Regions from separate parts of the Streptomyces sp. NPDC037100 genome, predicted to be linked through region 2. Evidence: riboswitches for the same ligand, from Rfam matches in the RefSeq annotation. Region 2 holds a riboswitch; each other region holds the start of a gene.
The links. A riboswitch is a leader RNA that binds a small molecule or an ion and turns the genes downstream of it on or off. The one in region 2 is predicted to bind cyclic di-AMP.

Region 1 (3,279 bases), 210 kb from region 2:
TGCTCGGTGTCGGCGACGTAGCCGGTGATCCGGGCGCCGGTGCCCGCGTTGGTCCACAGGTTCTTGGGGCGGCGGGACTCGTTGCGCTCGATGACGGCGTTGGCGGCGCTGAGGATCGTCTGCGTGGAGCGGTAGTTCTGCTCGAGCAGGATCGTCGTCGCGTCCGGGTAGTCCTCCTCGAACTGGAGGATGTTGCGGATCGTCGCGCCGCGGAAGGCGTAGATCGACTGGTCGGCGTCACCCACCACGCACAGCTCGGCGGGCGGGATCTCGGCCTCGGGCGGCACGTCGACGGGGTGCTCCGAGGTGCCGACCAGCTCGCGGACCAGGGCGTACTGCGCGTGGTTGGTGTCCTGGTACTCGTCCACCAGAACGTGCCGGAAGCGGCGGCGGTAGTGCTCGGCGACGTCCGGGAAGGCGCGCAGCAGGTTGACCGTCGTCATGATCAGGTCGTCGAAGTCGAGGGCGTTCGCCTCGCGCAGCCGCGACTGGTACATGGCGTAGGCCTGGGCGAGGGTCTTCTCGAAGCCGTCGGCGGCCTGGGCGGCGAAGTCCTCCTCGTCGATCAGCTCGTTCTTCAGGTTGCTGATCTTGGCGCTGAAGGACTTCGGCGGGAAGCGCTTGGGGTCGAGGTCCAGGTCGCGGCAGACCAGGGCCATCAGACGCTTGGAGTCGGCGGCGTCGTAGATCGAGAAGGACGAGGTGAAGCCGAGCTTCTTGCTCTCGCGCCGGAGGATGCGCACGCACGCGCTGTGGAAGGTCATGACCCACATGGCGTTCGCACGCGGGCCGACGAGCTGCTCGACGCGTTCCTTCATCTCGCCGGCGGCCTTGTTGGTGAAGGTGATCGCGAGGATCTGGCCCGGGTGCACGTCCCGCTCGGCGAGCAGGTGGGCGATGCGGTGCGTGAGCACGCGGGTCTTGCCGGAGCCGGCGCCGGCCACGATGAGCAGCGGGGAGCCGGAGTGGACGACGGCGGCGCGCTGGTTGTCGTTCAGCCCCTCCAGGAGGGCGGCGGTGTCCACCACCGGGCGGGGGGCTCCGTCCCGGTAGTAGGCGTCCCGGTCCGGGGGCACGTCGAACTTCCCGCCGAACAGATCGTCCGGGATCGACTCCGGAACGTGATCGTCCTCGGGTGGCGGCGGGGGCTCGTCCGCGGGGCCCCGCTGGGCCTGGAGGTTCGCCAGGAAGCTGTCGTCAAAGAGGCTGCTCATCGCTCTCCGAGTCTAGGGCGCCCCACTGACAGCCCGCCGCCGCCCTGAGAACATCGCCGCGCGCCCGGGGCCCCGCCGACCGCCCGGCGGCGCGTTGTCGCCCTCCATGACGGCGCGATCACACCCTGCTACACGCCCGTCAAGTGCGGACTTTTCCCATCCAATCCCCCTTGATCGTCCACTCTCGGCAACGCTCGGCAATAAGGTCACGAAAATGTATCGGGCATATCACCCATCAACCTTCACAGGGGCCACACGAGTTGGCTACGGTGCGACCAGGCCGCATGACCCCCACCGGCGAACGTCGCCGGGCCGCGCGGCCTCCGCCGAGTCCGGTGTGCCGCAGCGGCAGCCGGAGCCGGGGACCCAACCGTGAACCTGGGGTGAATCGGCCCGCCTCCCTGTGCGGAGAAGGCCGTAGGGCAAACCTTCCGAACCACCCGCCCGAACCCGACAGCTAACCCGGTAGGCGGAACATGGAAGGAGTCGCCTCCCTTGGCGTCGCACCGCAAGTCGCGTCCTACGGGTACGCGCATGGCAGGCATACGGACCCCCGCCCTCGCAACGGCGGCCCTCACCTCCGTGGCCCTGCTGTCCCAGTCGGCCAACGCCGCCCCCGAGGCCGACGACAAGCCCAGCCTGGAGGAAGTCGAGAAGAAGGTCGACGACCTGTACCGCCAGGCCGAGTCGGCGACCGACAAGTACAACGCGGCCAAGGAGAAGACCGCGAAGCAGCGCAAGCGCGTCGACACCCTCCTCGACGACGTCGCCCAGCGCACCCAGAAGCTCAACGAGGCGCGCGAGGAGCTGGGTTCCTTCGCCTCCGCCCAGTACCGCACCGGCGCCGCCGCCCCGGACACGGCGACGTTCCTGCTCGCGGACACCCCGCAGGACTACTTCGACCAGACTCAGCTGATGGACCGCATGACGGGCCGTCAGAAGGTCGCGGTCGACGACTACGTCACGCAGCAGTCCGAGACGATGAAGAAGCGCCAGGAGGCCACGGAGAGCCTGGAGACGCTCACCGAGTCGCAGGGTGATCTGAAGACCGCCAAGGCCACCGTCCAGCGCAAGCTCGCCGACGCGCGCGAGCTGATGTCGAAGCTGACCGCCGAGGAGAAGGCCCGGCTCGCGGCGATCGAGAAGGAGAAGCAGGCGGAGGCCGCCCGCAAGGCCGACGAGCTGGCCCGGCAACAGGCCGCGCAGCAGCAGGCGGAGGAGGCCGCCCAGCAGCAGGACGGCGGGTCCTCCTCGTCCGGATCGACGGGATCGTCGGGCTCCGGCTCGTCCTCCTCGACGGTCCCGGCCGACTCCTCGACGGTCCCGGCCGACTCCTCGTACGCCACCAAGGCCGACAAGGCGCTCGCCTTCGCCCGCGCCCAGATCGGCAAGCCGTACGTGTGGGGCGCCGTCGGACCCGGCTCCTACGACTGCTCGGGCCTCACCCAGGCCGCCTGGAAGGCCGCGGGCGTCACCCTGCCCCGCACGACCTACGACCAGGTCAACGCCGGCACCACGGTCCCGCTCTCCCAGGCCCGGCCCGGTGACCTGGTCTTCTTCTACGACGACGTCACGCACGTCGGGATCTACATCGGCAACGGCATGATGATCCACGCGCCGAAGCCCGGCACGTACGTGCGCGAGGAGTCGATCTACTACGACGGCGAGTCGGCGATCCACAGCGTGGTGCGCCCGGCCTGAGTGAGGCCTGAGGGCCCAGAGGTCGCGTCACGTTTTTGAGGGGCACGCGCGCGTGCCCCTCTCGTAACGCGCGCACCGCTCTCTAGCATCGGCGCTATGTCCGGTCCCTCCCCCTTTGCCGCCTGGTGGGCGACGTATGCGCTGGCGACCGGCACCGTGTCGGCCGGTCTGGACTCGGCGGGGTACGCGGTCCTCTCCCGCATCGCCCTGGCCCTGGCCTGCGCGGCCTGGTCGGCGGCGGCCGCGGGCCTCGTCCAGCGGACGCACGGCGAGTGGCGGGGGGAGACACCGGCCGCGCTCACCACCGTGGCGGCGACCGCGGCCCTGGGCACCGGCTTCTCCGCGGCCGGGCAGCAGCCCCTGG
Region 2 (3,279 bases):
CCACCGCGTCGCACAGCTCCTGGAGCGCCGTCTTCGCGGTGCACTCGGGCAGCGGTGCCAGCGCCGAACGGGCGTCCTGGGCGTAGCGGACGGTGTCCCGCCGGGCCTGCTCCAGCGCCGGGTGGGCCCGCAGCAGGCGCAGGGCCTCGGTGTGCCGGTCGTCGTCGGTGAGGTCGGAGTCGAGCAGCTCGCACAGGGCGATGTCCTCGGCGAGCCCGAGCCGGGCGGCGCGCTCGCGCAGCCGGAGCACCGGCAGGGTGGCAATGCCCTCGCGCAGGTCGGTGCCGGGGGTCTTGCCGGACTCGTGGGAGTCGGAGGCGATGTCGAGGACGTCGTCCGCGAGCTGGAAGGCGACGCCGAGCCGCTCGCCGTACTGGGTCAGCACGTGCACGACGGTCTCGTCGGCGCCGGACATCATCGCGCCGAACCGGCACGACACCGCGATGAGCGAACCGGTCTTGCCGCCCAGCACGTCCAGGTAGTGCTCGACGGGGTCCCGGCCGTCCTGCGGTCCGGCCGTCTCCAGGATCTGGCCGGTCACCAGGCGCTCGAACGCCTCGGCCTGCACCCGGACGGCCTCCGGGCCGAGGTCGGCCAGGATGTGCGAGGCGCGGGCGAAGAGGAAGTCGCCGGTGAGGACCGCGACGGAGTTGCCCCAGCGGGTGTTCGCGCTCGCGACACCGCGGCGTACGGCGGCCTCGTCCATGACGTCGTCGTGGTAGAGCGTGGCGAGGTGGGTCAGCTCCACGACGACGGCCGACGGCACGATCCCGGGCGCGTGGCGGTCACCGAACTGGGCGGAGAGCATCACGAGCAGCGGGCGGAACCGCTTGCCGCCGGCCCGCACCAGATGCTGGGCGGCCTCCGTGATGAAGGGCACCTCACTCTTGGTGGCCTCGAGCAAGCCTTCCTCGACAGCCGTCAATCCGGCCTGGACGTCGGCTTCCAGAGCCTGGTCCCGCACGCTCAGCCCGAACGGCCCGACGTCGGTCACGAGGGGTCTCCTGTCTGCTGTGTCTGCCGGTGATTACGCGGATTGTCGATAGGTCGCTGCCCTCACTCGAGTCAGCGTATCCGGTCACGTTTCGATCACCGCCAGCGCCCATGGTTACAGGCCGGGTGGTATCCGATCACGACCGCTATGTTTTCGATCAACCCATAAGAACAGATATTTATCGACTTACCCAGGGGTAGCGAGATATGCACGATTTGCCGTGATGAGTCATTGAATTCCCCTTGGTGGAAATTGCTCCACGGGCTCGCGATCAGTGAGTTGAATCACTTCTTCCCCTTTTCCGCCCCGCATCCACACCGGCCCGTACCGCCTTTCCCCGAAGGCCAGTTGAGTCTTGGCTCCCGCAAAGGATCAAGCGGACCAAACACCCCCGACCAAGGTCAACCGCGCGATATGTGACTGAGGTGCTTGTTCCCGACATGTGCTCTCGCATACGTTCCGGCCCTGTCCGGCGGACGCCTAATCCTGCCGCCGCCCGGACTCCCCACAGGAACCGACTCACTCACGCGTGGCAGGAGCGGGGGACCCAGGTAAGTCGCCGGTCCGCACAGCGGCACGGCTCGGGGTGAAGCCGCGTACGGCACACAGCGCCGTAGGCGGCCGGGCACCTCCCGGCCCGAACCCGACAGCTCACCTCGCAGGCGCCGGAGAGGAACATCGCCATGGCCGGACGAGGCAAGCACCGTCGCCCCAGAACCAACCCGCTGACCCGAGGCATCGTCGCCGCCGGGACCGGCGGAGCCGCACTCACCCTTCCGCTCCTCGGCGCCACGCACGCGAGCGCCGCCGAACCCCAGAGCGCCCCCGCCGCGGCGCAGTCCGTGCCCCGGGCGGCCCAGCCCGCCAAGTCCCTCACGTACACCGTGATCAAGGGCGACTCCCTCGCCCGCATCGCGGACAAGTACGACGTCACGGGCGGCTGGAAGCAGCTCTACAAGGACAACCGCGCCGCAGTCGGCGACAACCCGAAGCTGATCCATCCGGGTCTGAAGCTCAAGGTGAAGACCACCAAGTCGGTCGCGCCGAAGAAGACGGCGACCAAGTCGTCCGCCCCCGCCAAGCCGGCCGCGAAGCCCGCCGGCGGTGTCACCCAGGCCACCCAGGCGTCCGCGAAGACCTACGCGAACAACCTCGACGGTTGGATCCGCGAGTCGCTGGACATCATGGCGCGGCAGGGCATCCCGGGCTCCTACGACGGCATCTACCGCAACATCATGCGCGAGTCGTCCGGCAACCCCCAGGCGATCAACAACTGGGACTCCAACGCCGCCAAGGGCACCCCGTCCAAGGGCCTGCTCCAGGTGATCGACCCGACGTTCGCCGCCTACCACGTGCCCGGCACCCCCTACGACCCGTTCGACCCGGTCGCCAACATCACCGCGGCCTGCAACTACGCGGCCGACCGCTACGGCTCGATCGACAACGTCAACGGCCCGTACTGAGCCGACCCGCCCAGCAGTCGCTCGAGGACGACGGCGATGCCGTCGTCCTCGTTCGACAGGGTGACCTCGTCGGCCACGGCCTTGAGTTCGGGATGGGCGTTTGCCATCGCGACGCCGTGACCGGCCCAGTCGAACATCGGGATGTCGTTGGGCATGTCGCCGAAGGCGATGGTGTCCGCCGGCCGCAGGCCCAGATGCTCGGCGGCCAGCGCCAGGCCCGTCGCCTTGGTGATCCCGCACGGCTGGAGCTCGACCGTGCCGGGCCCCGACATCGTCACCGTCGCCAGTGAGCCGACCACCGAGCGGGCCGTCGCCGCCAACTCGTCGTCCGTCAGGTAGGGGTGCCGCAGCAGCACCTTGCTGATGGGCTCGCCCCACAGCTGCTCGCGCCGCTCGACCCGGACCGCGGGCAGGGTCGGGTGCGGCATCAGATAGCCCGGCTCGATCAGCGTGAGCCCGTCCACCCCGTCCTGGTCCACGGCCGCGTAGACCTGCCCCACCTCGGCCTCGATCTTGCCGAGGGCGGTCTCCGCCAACTCCCGGTCCAGGGTGATGGACCACAGCAGCCGGTCCGCGCCGGCGTCGTACACCTGAGCGCCCTGCCCGCACACCGCGAGCCCCGTCGCGCCGAGGTCGTCCAGGAGCGGCCGCACTCTCGGCGCCGGCCGGCCCGTCACCACGAGGTGCTGGGCACCGGCGTCCGCCACCCGTGCGAGCACGGCGAGAGACCGGTCGGAGAGGGTGTCGTCGCCGCGCAGCAGCGTCCCGTCCAGATCGGTGGCGATGAGTGAATATGCGAGGGGTGCGGCCATGATCAGAGAA
Region 3 (3,279 bases), on a different contig from region 2:
GCGCCCAGGGGGGCGAGGAGATCGTCCTCGCCTCCGACGCCGAGGGCGCGGACGCCGCCCTCGACCGGCTGGCGAAGCTGGTCTCCGAGGGTCTCGAGGAACTGCCCGAGACCGTCTGATGTCCTGAGCGCCCGATGCGGCGCACAGCGAAGGGCTCGTCCGAATTGACCGGGCGGGCCCTTCGCCATTCCCGGTCCATAGGGGGCAGTAATTCCCGTCTTCGGGCATCGGAAATAAACCCCCGGGAATTCGCCTCTCTTTGTATACGGCTGCCGTGTTAAAGCCGCAGGCTCGCCGTGTTTACGGGATGTTGCGAGTTCCTCACACGGTCGGCGCGTTCCTCGGCGGAGCCGAGGCGCAGGCGGTGCGCGCCGATCGCGCGCTCGGTGTGCAGCGCCGTGACCGCCCGAGCGCGCTCACCGTCCCCGCGCGCCACCGCGTCCACGATCGCGCCGTGTTCCGTCCAGGACTCCACCGGGCTGAGCGGCGCCTCCACGACGTACATCCATGTGATCTTGTGGCGGAGCTGGGTGAGCATCGAGGTCAGGGCGTGGCTGCCGGAGGCCTGGGCGAGCGTCTCGTGGAACCAGGCGCCCAGGGAGCGCAGGTCGTCGCTGTTGCCGCGACGGGCCCTGTCCTGGCCCAGCCGGACCAGGCCGCGCAGGACCTTCAGATGCGCCTCGGTGCGGCGCTGGGCGGCGCGGGCCGCACCGAGCGGCTCCAGGAGCATCCGCATCTCCAGCAGGTCGCCGGCCTCCTGCTCGGTGGGCTCGGCCACGCACGCGCCCGCGTGCCGGCGAGTCACCACGAAGCCCTCGGCCTCCAGAGTGCGCAGCGCCTCCCGGACGGGCACCCGCGAGACGCCGTAGCGGCGGGCGAGGAGTTCCTCGGTGAGCCGGCTGCCGCGTGCGTGGACACCCGCGACGATGTCGTCCCGGATGGCCGTGCACACCGAGTGCGCGGGAATACGCATGACCGACCTCCCCTTAATCCCCGTGAAACGCCGACGAGCGGCGCGTGTTTCCGTGACTCTATTGCAATGAGCCGGAATTTCCGACGGCAGGCGGGAATCCAGGGATATTTTTTGGACAGCGGACATCCGGCGGGCTTCCAGAGACGCCCCGCGGGCATCCGGCGGGCATCCGGAAAACACCGAAAGCCCCGGCTCGGGGAGCCGGGGCTTCGGGAACGACGGAGGGGTTCCGCTCAGACGCCGACGCCGTGCGAGCGCAGGTAGGCGACCGGGTCGATGTCCGAGCCGTACTCGGGGCTCGTACGGGCCTCGAAGTGCAGGTGCGGGCCGGTGACGTTGCCGGTCGCGCCGGACAGGCCGATCTGCTGGCCGGGGGTGACCTGCTGGCCCACCGAGACGCCGACGGAGGACAGGTGGCCGTACTGGGTGTACGTCCCGTCGTTCATCTTGATCACGATCTGGTTGCCGTAGGAACCGCCCCAGCCGGCCTCGACGACGGTGCCCGCGCCGACGGCGTGCACGGAGGTGCCGCTGGCGGCGTGGAAGTCCACGCCGGTGTGGCTGCCGGAGGACCACAGGCCGCTGCTGGCCTTGTAGCCGGTGGAGACGTACGAGCCGGAGATCGGGGCCACGTAGGCGTTGAGGCGCTTGCGCTCGGCCTCGCGGGCGGCGCGCTCCTTGGCCTCGCGGGCCTCCTCGGCCGCTTCCTTGGCCTTCTCGGCCTCCTCGGCGGCCCGCTTGCGGGCGGCCTCCTCGGCCTTCCGCTTGGCGGCGGCCTCCTCGGCGGCCTGCTGCTGCGCGACGGCCTGGGCGTCGATCTGCTGGGCCACGGTGTCGCCCATGGTGACGACCGGGGTGAGGCCGGTCTGCTCGGCGCTGGGCTCGGCAGCGAAGGCCGCGGGGGCAGCCACGGTGCCGATCACGCCGGTGGTGGCGAGGGCCGCGACACCCGCCGCGCGGGCGGTGCGACGCTGGATCCTGCTGGGACGACGGTGCTTCCCGGTGGCGCGAGTGAACGCCATGTGGTGGCTGGTCCTTTCCTTCCCTCTCGCCTACCGGGTTAGCTGACGGGTTCGGAGCAGGAAGGTCTCCTACGGACTCCCTCGCGGCACGCGCGGGCGTCCGATTCACCCCAGGGACTGCGGTGGGTCCCCGGCTCCCCTGGCTCGCGCCGTACGGGGACTCGGCGATGACTGTCCGGTGCCGCGGGTGCGGCGCACTGCCTGACGAACAGCCCGGACGACGCTAAGCGGCGCCACTTTCAATTCCCAAACGAATCCCGGCTTTTGTAGCGCATCCCACAGGGCAGACAGGCAACTCCCACCCCAATTCGGGCATAAAGGGGCCCTGGCGCCTTTGAAGACAACCAGGGCCCCTGCGCGGGCGTGCCGCTACTCGGCGGCGACGACGGTGACTTCGCCGATGCCGAGGGCCTCGACAGGCGCCTTGATCTGCGCCGCGTCACCGACGAGGACGGTCACCAGCCGATCCACCGGGAAGGCGCTGACGGCCGCCGCGGTGGCCTCCACGGTGCCGGTCGTGGCGAGCTGCCGGTACAGCGTGGCCTGGTAGTCGTCGGGCAGATGCTGCTCGACCTGGTCGGCCAGCGTGCTCGCGACGGCCGCTGCCGTCTCGTACTTCAGCGGCGCGACGCCGACCAGATTCTGCACGGCGACGTCCCGCTCGGCGTCGGTCAGCCCCTCGGCGGCGAGGGTGCGCAGCACCGTCCAGAGGTCCTCCAGAGCGGGGCCGGTGTTGGGCGTGTCCACGGAGCCGCTGATGGCGAGCATCGCCGCACCCGTGCCGTCCGGGGCGGACCTGAGGACCTGGCCGAACGCCCGTACGCCGTAGGTGTAGCCCTTCTCCTCCCGCAGGACGCGGTCCAGGCGGGAGGTGAGGGTGCCGCCGAGGCAGTACGTGCCGAGCACCTGCGCGGGCCACACGCGGTCGTGCCGGTCCGGCCCGATCCGGCCGATCAGCAGCTGCGTCTGGACGGCGCCCGGGCGGTCCACGATGACGACCCGGCCGGTGTCGTCGGCGGTCACCGGCGGCACCGGACGCGGCTCGGCCGGGGAGCCCGTCCAGGCGCCCAGCGTGTCCCCGAGCAGGGCGTCCAGGTCGATGCCGGTGAGGTCGCCGACGACCACGACGGTGGCCGTGGCAGGGCGGACGTGCTTCTCGTAGAAGGCGCGCACGGCCGCGGAGTCGATGGCGGCGACGGTCTCCTCGGTGCCCTGCCGCGGGCGCGACATGCGCGAGTCCGCCGGAAAGAGCTCCTTGGAGAGCTCCTTGGCGCCACGGCGGGA
Region 4 (3,279 bases), on a different contig from region 2:
TTCTTGCCCTCGAAGGTGTAGACGCCGTCCTTGTAGAACTCGGAGGCGGCGACGTCGAGCGCCAGGGCGATCTGCTCGCCGGGGGTGTAACCGGCTTCCTTGATCGCCTCGAGGATGAGGTCGAGGGCCTCGCGGTTGGAGCCGAGGTTCGGGGCGAAGCCGCCCTCGTCGCCGAGGCCGGTGGCCAGGCCCTTGCTCTTCAGGACCTTCTTCAGGGTGTGGTAGACCTCGGCGCCCCAGCGCAGGGCCTCGGAGAAGGACTCCGCGCCGATCGGGGCGATCATGAACTCCTGGATGTCCACGTTGGAGTCGGCGTGCGAACCGCCGTTCAGGATGTTCATCATCGGCACCGGCAGCAGGTGCGCGTTGGGGCCGCCCAGGTAGCGGAAGAGGGGGAGGTCGCTGGCCTCGGAGGCGGCGTGGGCCACGGCGAGGGAGACGCCGAGGATGGCGTTGGCGCCGAGGGAGCCCTTGTTGTCGGTGGCGTCCAGGTCGAACATCGCCTGGTCGATCAGGCGCTGCTCGGTGGCGTCGTAGCCGACCAGCTCCGGGCCGATCTGCTCGATGACCGCGAGAACGGCTTTCTCCACACCCTTGCCGAGGTAGCGGTTCGAGTCGCCGTCGCGGAGCTCGATGGCCTCGAAGGCGCCCGTGGAGGCGCCGGACGGGACGGCGGCACGACCCGTGCTGCCGTCGTCGAGGCCGACCTCGACCTCGACCGTGGGGTTGCCTCGGGAGTCCAGGATTTCCCGGGCTACGACGACGTCGATGGACGGCACGAGCATCTCCTTCTTGATGTGACGCGGTGACGCGGGTCGCGCGGACCCGGCGAGGTGCGGGCCCGGTGGCTCGCGACATGAGCCTAACCGGCTCCGGGCGATCGGCCACCGGGTCGCCCACCCCATGGACAGAACCGAGAGTAAATTGTTTCCGAACGGAACAAAGCCGGTTGCCGAAAAAACCCCGCCCCGGCGCGTACGGGGGATGACGCACCGGGGCGGGGAGTCCGTGGACCCTGGACGGGTCCGGCCGGGGCCGCTGCTTACTTCAGGTGCAGCTGCTGGCCCGGGTAGATGAGGTTGGCGTCCTCGATGATGTCCTTGTTCAGCTGGAAGAGCTTCTCCCAGCCGCCCTTGACCTTCTCGTCCGCGGCGATCGAGCCGAGGGTGTCACCCTTGACGACCTTGTACTCGCCGTCGCCCTTCTCGACCTTCTTGCCGGTCGGGGTGGTGACGGTCTTCTTGGCCGCCGGGCGCTCGTCGGAGCGGGAGGCCGGCTGCTGCTCGGTCTGACGGGTCTCGGTGCTCTGCGAGGAGCTTCCGGAGTCGCTCGAGGAGCCGCCGCCGGTGTAGCCGGCGCTCGACAGGCCCTTGCCGCAGACCGGCCAGGCACCCTTGCCCTGGCTCGCCAGGACCTTCTCGGCGATCTCGATCTGCTGGGCCTTGGTCGCCTGGTCGGCGGTGGAGGCGTACTTGGTGCCGCCGTAGCCGGACCAGGTGGAGGCGGAGAACTGCAGACCGCCGTAGTAGCCGTTGCCGGTGTTGATGGACCAGTTGCCGCCGGACTCGCACTGGGCGACCGCGTCCCACTCGGAGGCGGTGGCGGCGGAGGCGTTGCCGGCCGCCATCAGCGGGGCGGCGACGGCGGCACCGGTGACACCGGCGATGGCGATGGCACGAGTGGCCTTGGACGGACGGCGGTGCGTGCCCTTGCCGGAAAACAGCATGGAGAGATCCCCTCACCGACGCCTGCGAGGTGAGCTGTCGGGTTCGGGCCGGTTGAGTTGCCCGGCCGCGCCCCTCTCGGGACGCGGCTTCACCCCAAGCCCTTCCGGCAACCGGCCGGTCGGGCACTTACCTTGGGTCCCCCGCTCCTGCCTACGGCGCTTGACGCGACGACTGTTCCCGTACGGCCGCTGGCAGGATTCGGCGTTGCGGCAGCCGGGGCTCGCGGTGACGAGCGATCACGACCGTAGACACGCGATCCACTGAATTTCAAAGACGATCAGGGCTTCTGAGATCTATCTCTCACGGGCCCCAAATGGGACATTAGCCGCGAAACATGACGTCAACTCGCACGGTTTAGGGGGGACTTCGCCCCCCGTTTCCGCACTGCCCGAACGGCTACTTCTCGTCCGCTTCGCCCTCGACCGCGAGCGCCTGACCGGGGTGGATGAGGTCCGGGTCGGCGCCGACCTCGTTCTCGTTGCCCTCGTAGAGCGTGTGCCATCCGCCGCTGACCTGAAGGGCGTCGGCGATGGACCAGAGACTGTCGCCGACGCCCACGATGTAGGCGCCCTCGGACGCGTCGCCGGAACCCTCGTCAGCCTGCGCGGAGTGACGCCCCGTGGACTTCCCCGCACCATCGCCGTCGGACGCGCCGGTTTCGTCGGCGCTGGGGCCGCGATGACGGCCGGAGCCGGTGTCGGTCGGCCGCGAGGAGTCGCCACCCTGCCGGGCGCTGTCGGCTTTGTCGCCCTTGGAGGTGGCCGACGGGGAGCCGTCGGACTGCCGCTTCTGCGACGAGCCGGTGGTTTCGGTGGACTTGTCCGGCTTGGCGGTTTCATCCTTCGAGGCCGATGACGCGTCAGGTGACGACGAAGGAGAGGAGGAAGGACTGCCCGAAGGGGACGAACCGAGCGAGTCGAGCAGACCGGGCGAGTCGACCTCACCGGACGAGTCGGATGAACCGGACGAGTCCGACCCCTTGCCCTGCTCGAGGCCGGAGAGCAGTCCACAGGTGCGCCACGCGCCGACTCCCTGGTCGGCGAGGATTCTCTCGGCCACGGCTATCTGCTGTGAGCGGCTGGCCAGGTCGGCGCTCGCGGCGTAGTCGAGGCCGCCGTGGTTCTCCCAGTCCTCCTGGGACAACTGCAGGCCGCCGTAGTAACCGTTGCCGCTGTTCTGGCTCCAGGCGCCGCCGGTCTCGCAGTCCGCGACCTTGTCCCAGGTCGTGCCGTCGGCCGCACTGGCACCGGAGGCCCCGAGGAGTGGGATCGCGATGGCGGAGCCGGTCACTCCGGCCGCGACGAGGAGAGCCGGAGCCTGGCGTGGGCGACGGTGTCGACCGTTCCCGGAGAGCATACGGAGACCTTTCGCGCGACAGCGGTGATCGACGCGGCGTGAATCCCTCCGCGTTGATGGGTGAACGTATCGGCAGACGATCACTTGTCACAAGTTCATGCCGCGCAGATCACGTGAAGATCACAGGTCTGATGTTTCGTCACGTTCGGCCGGTGCTGCCGGTGCGAACTCCACCGGCAGCGTGCGCAGCCCGCGC

Region 1: another riboswitch for cyclic di-AMP. It lies ahead of ACZ7EG_RS08105 (C40 family peptidase); the one in region 2 lies ahead of ACZ7EG_RS09175 (transglycosylase SLT domain-containing protein).
Region 3: another riboswitch for cyclic di-AMP. It lies ahead of ACZ7EG_RS36825 (M23 family metallopeptidase); the one in region 2 lies ahead of ACZ7EG_RS09175 (transglycosylase SLT domain-containing protein).
Region 4: another riboswitch for cyclic di-AMP. It lies ahead of ACZ7EG_RS14760 (transglycosylase family protein); the one in region 2 lies ahead of ACZ7EG_RS09175 (transglycosylase SLT domain-containing protein).

What each region holds. Positions count from the first base shown of each region.
Region 1 covers NZ_JBVJSX010000002.1:657,079-660,357, forward strand. Annotated here, with positions in the region: gene pcrA (DNA helicase PcrA) at 1-1,214, opposite strand, end outside; cyclic di-AMP (ydaO/yuaA leader) riboswitch at 1,529-1,701, shown strand; gene ACZ7EG_RS08105 (C40 family peptidase) at 1,710-2,915, shown strand; gene ACZ7EG_RS08110 (SLAC1 family transporter) at 3,012-3,279, shown strand, end outside.
Region 2 covers NZ_JBVJSX010000002.1:866,701-869,979, forward strand. Annotated here, with positions in the region: gene ACZ7EG_RS09170 (polyprenyl synthetase family protein) at 1-994, opposite strand, end outside; cyclic di-AMP (ydaO/yuaA leader) riboswitch at 1,497-1,674, shown strand; gene ACZ7EG_RS09175 (transglycosylase SLT domain-containing protein) at 1,678-2,457, shown strand; gene ACZ7EG_RS09180 (HAD family hydrolase) at 2,421-3,269, opposite strand.
Region 3 covers NZ_JBVJSX010000017.1:46,583-49,861, forward strand. Annotated here, with positions in the region: gene ACZ7EG_RS36815 (HPr family phosphocarrier protein) at 1-119, shown strand, start outside; gene ACZ7EG_RS36820 (GntR family transcriptional regulator) at 278-973, opposite strand; gene ACZ7EG_RS36825 (M23 family metallopeptidase) at 1,207-1,995, opposite strand; cyclic di-AMP (ydaO/yuaA leader) riboswitch at 2,008-2,172, opposite strand; gene ACZ7EG_RS36830 (M16 family metallopeptidase) at 2,365-3,279, opposite strand, start outside.
Region 4 covers NZ_JBVJSX010000004.1:121,027-124,305, forward strand. Annotated here, with positions in the region: gene eno (phosphopyruvate hydratase) at 1-779, opposite strand, end outside; gene ACZ7EG_RS14760 (transglycosylase family protein) at 1,043-1,726, opposite strand; cyclic di-AMP (ydaO/yuaA leader) riboswitch at 1,731-1,895, opposite strand; gene ACZ7EG_RS14765 (transglycosylase family protein) at 2,124-3,083, opposite strand; gene ACZ7EG_RS14770 (cytochrome P450 family protein) at 3,204-3,279, opposite strand, start outside.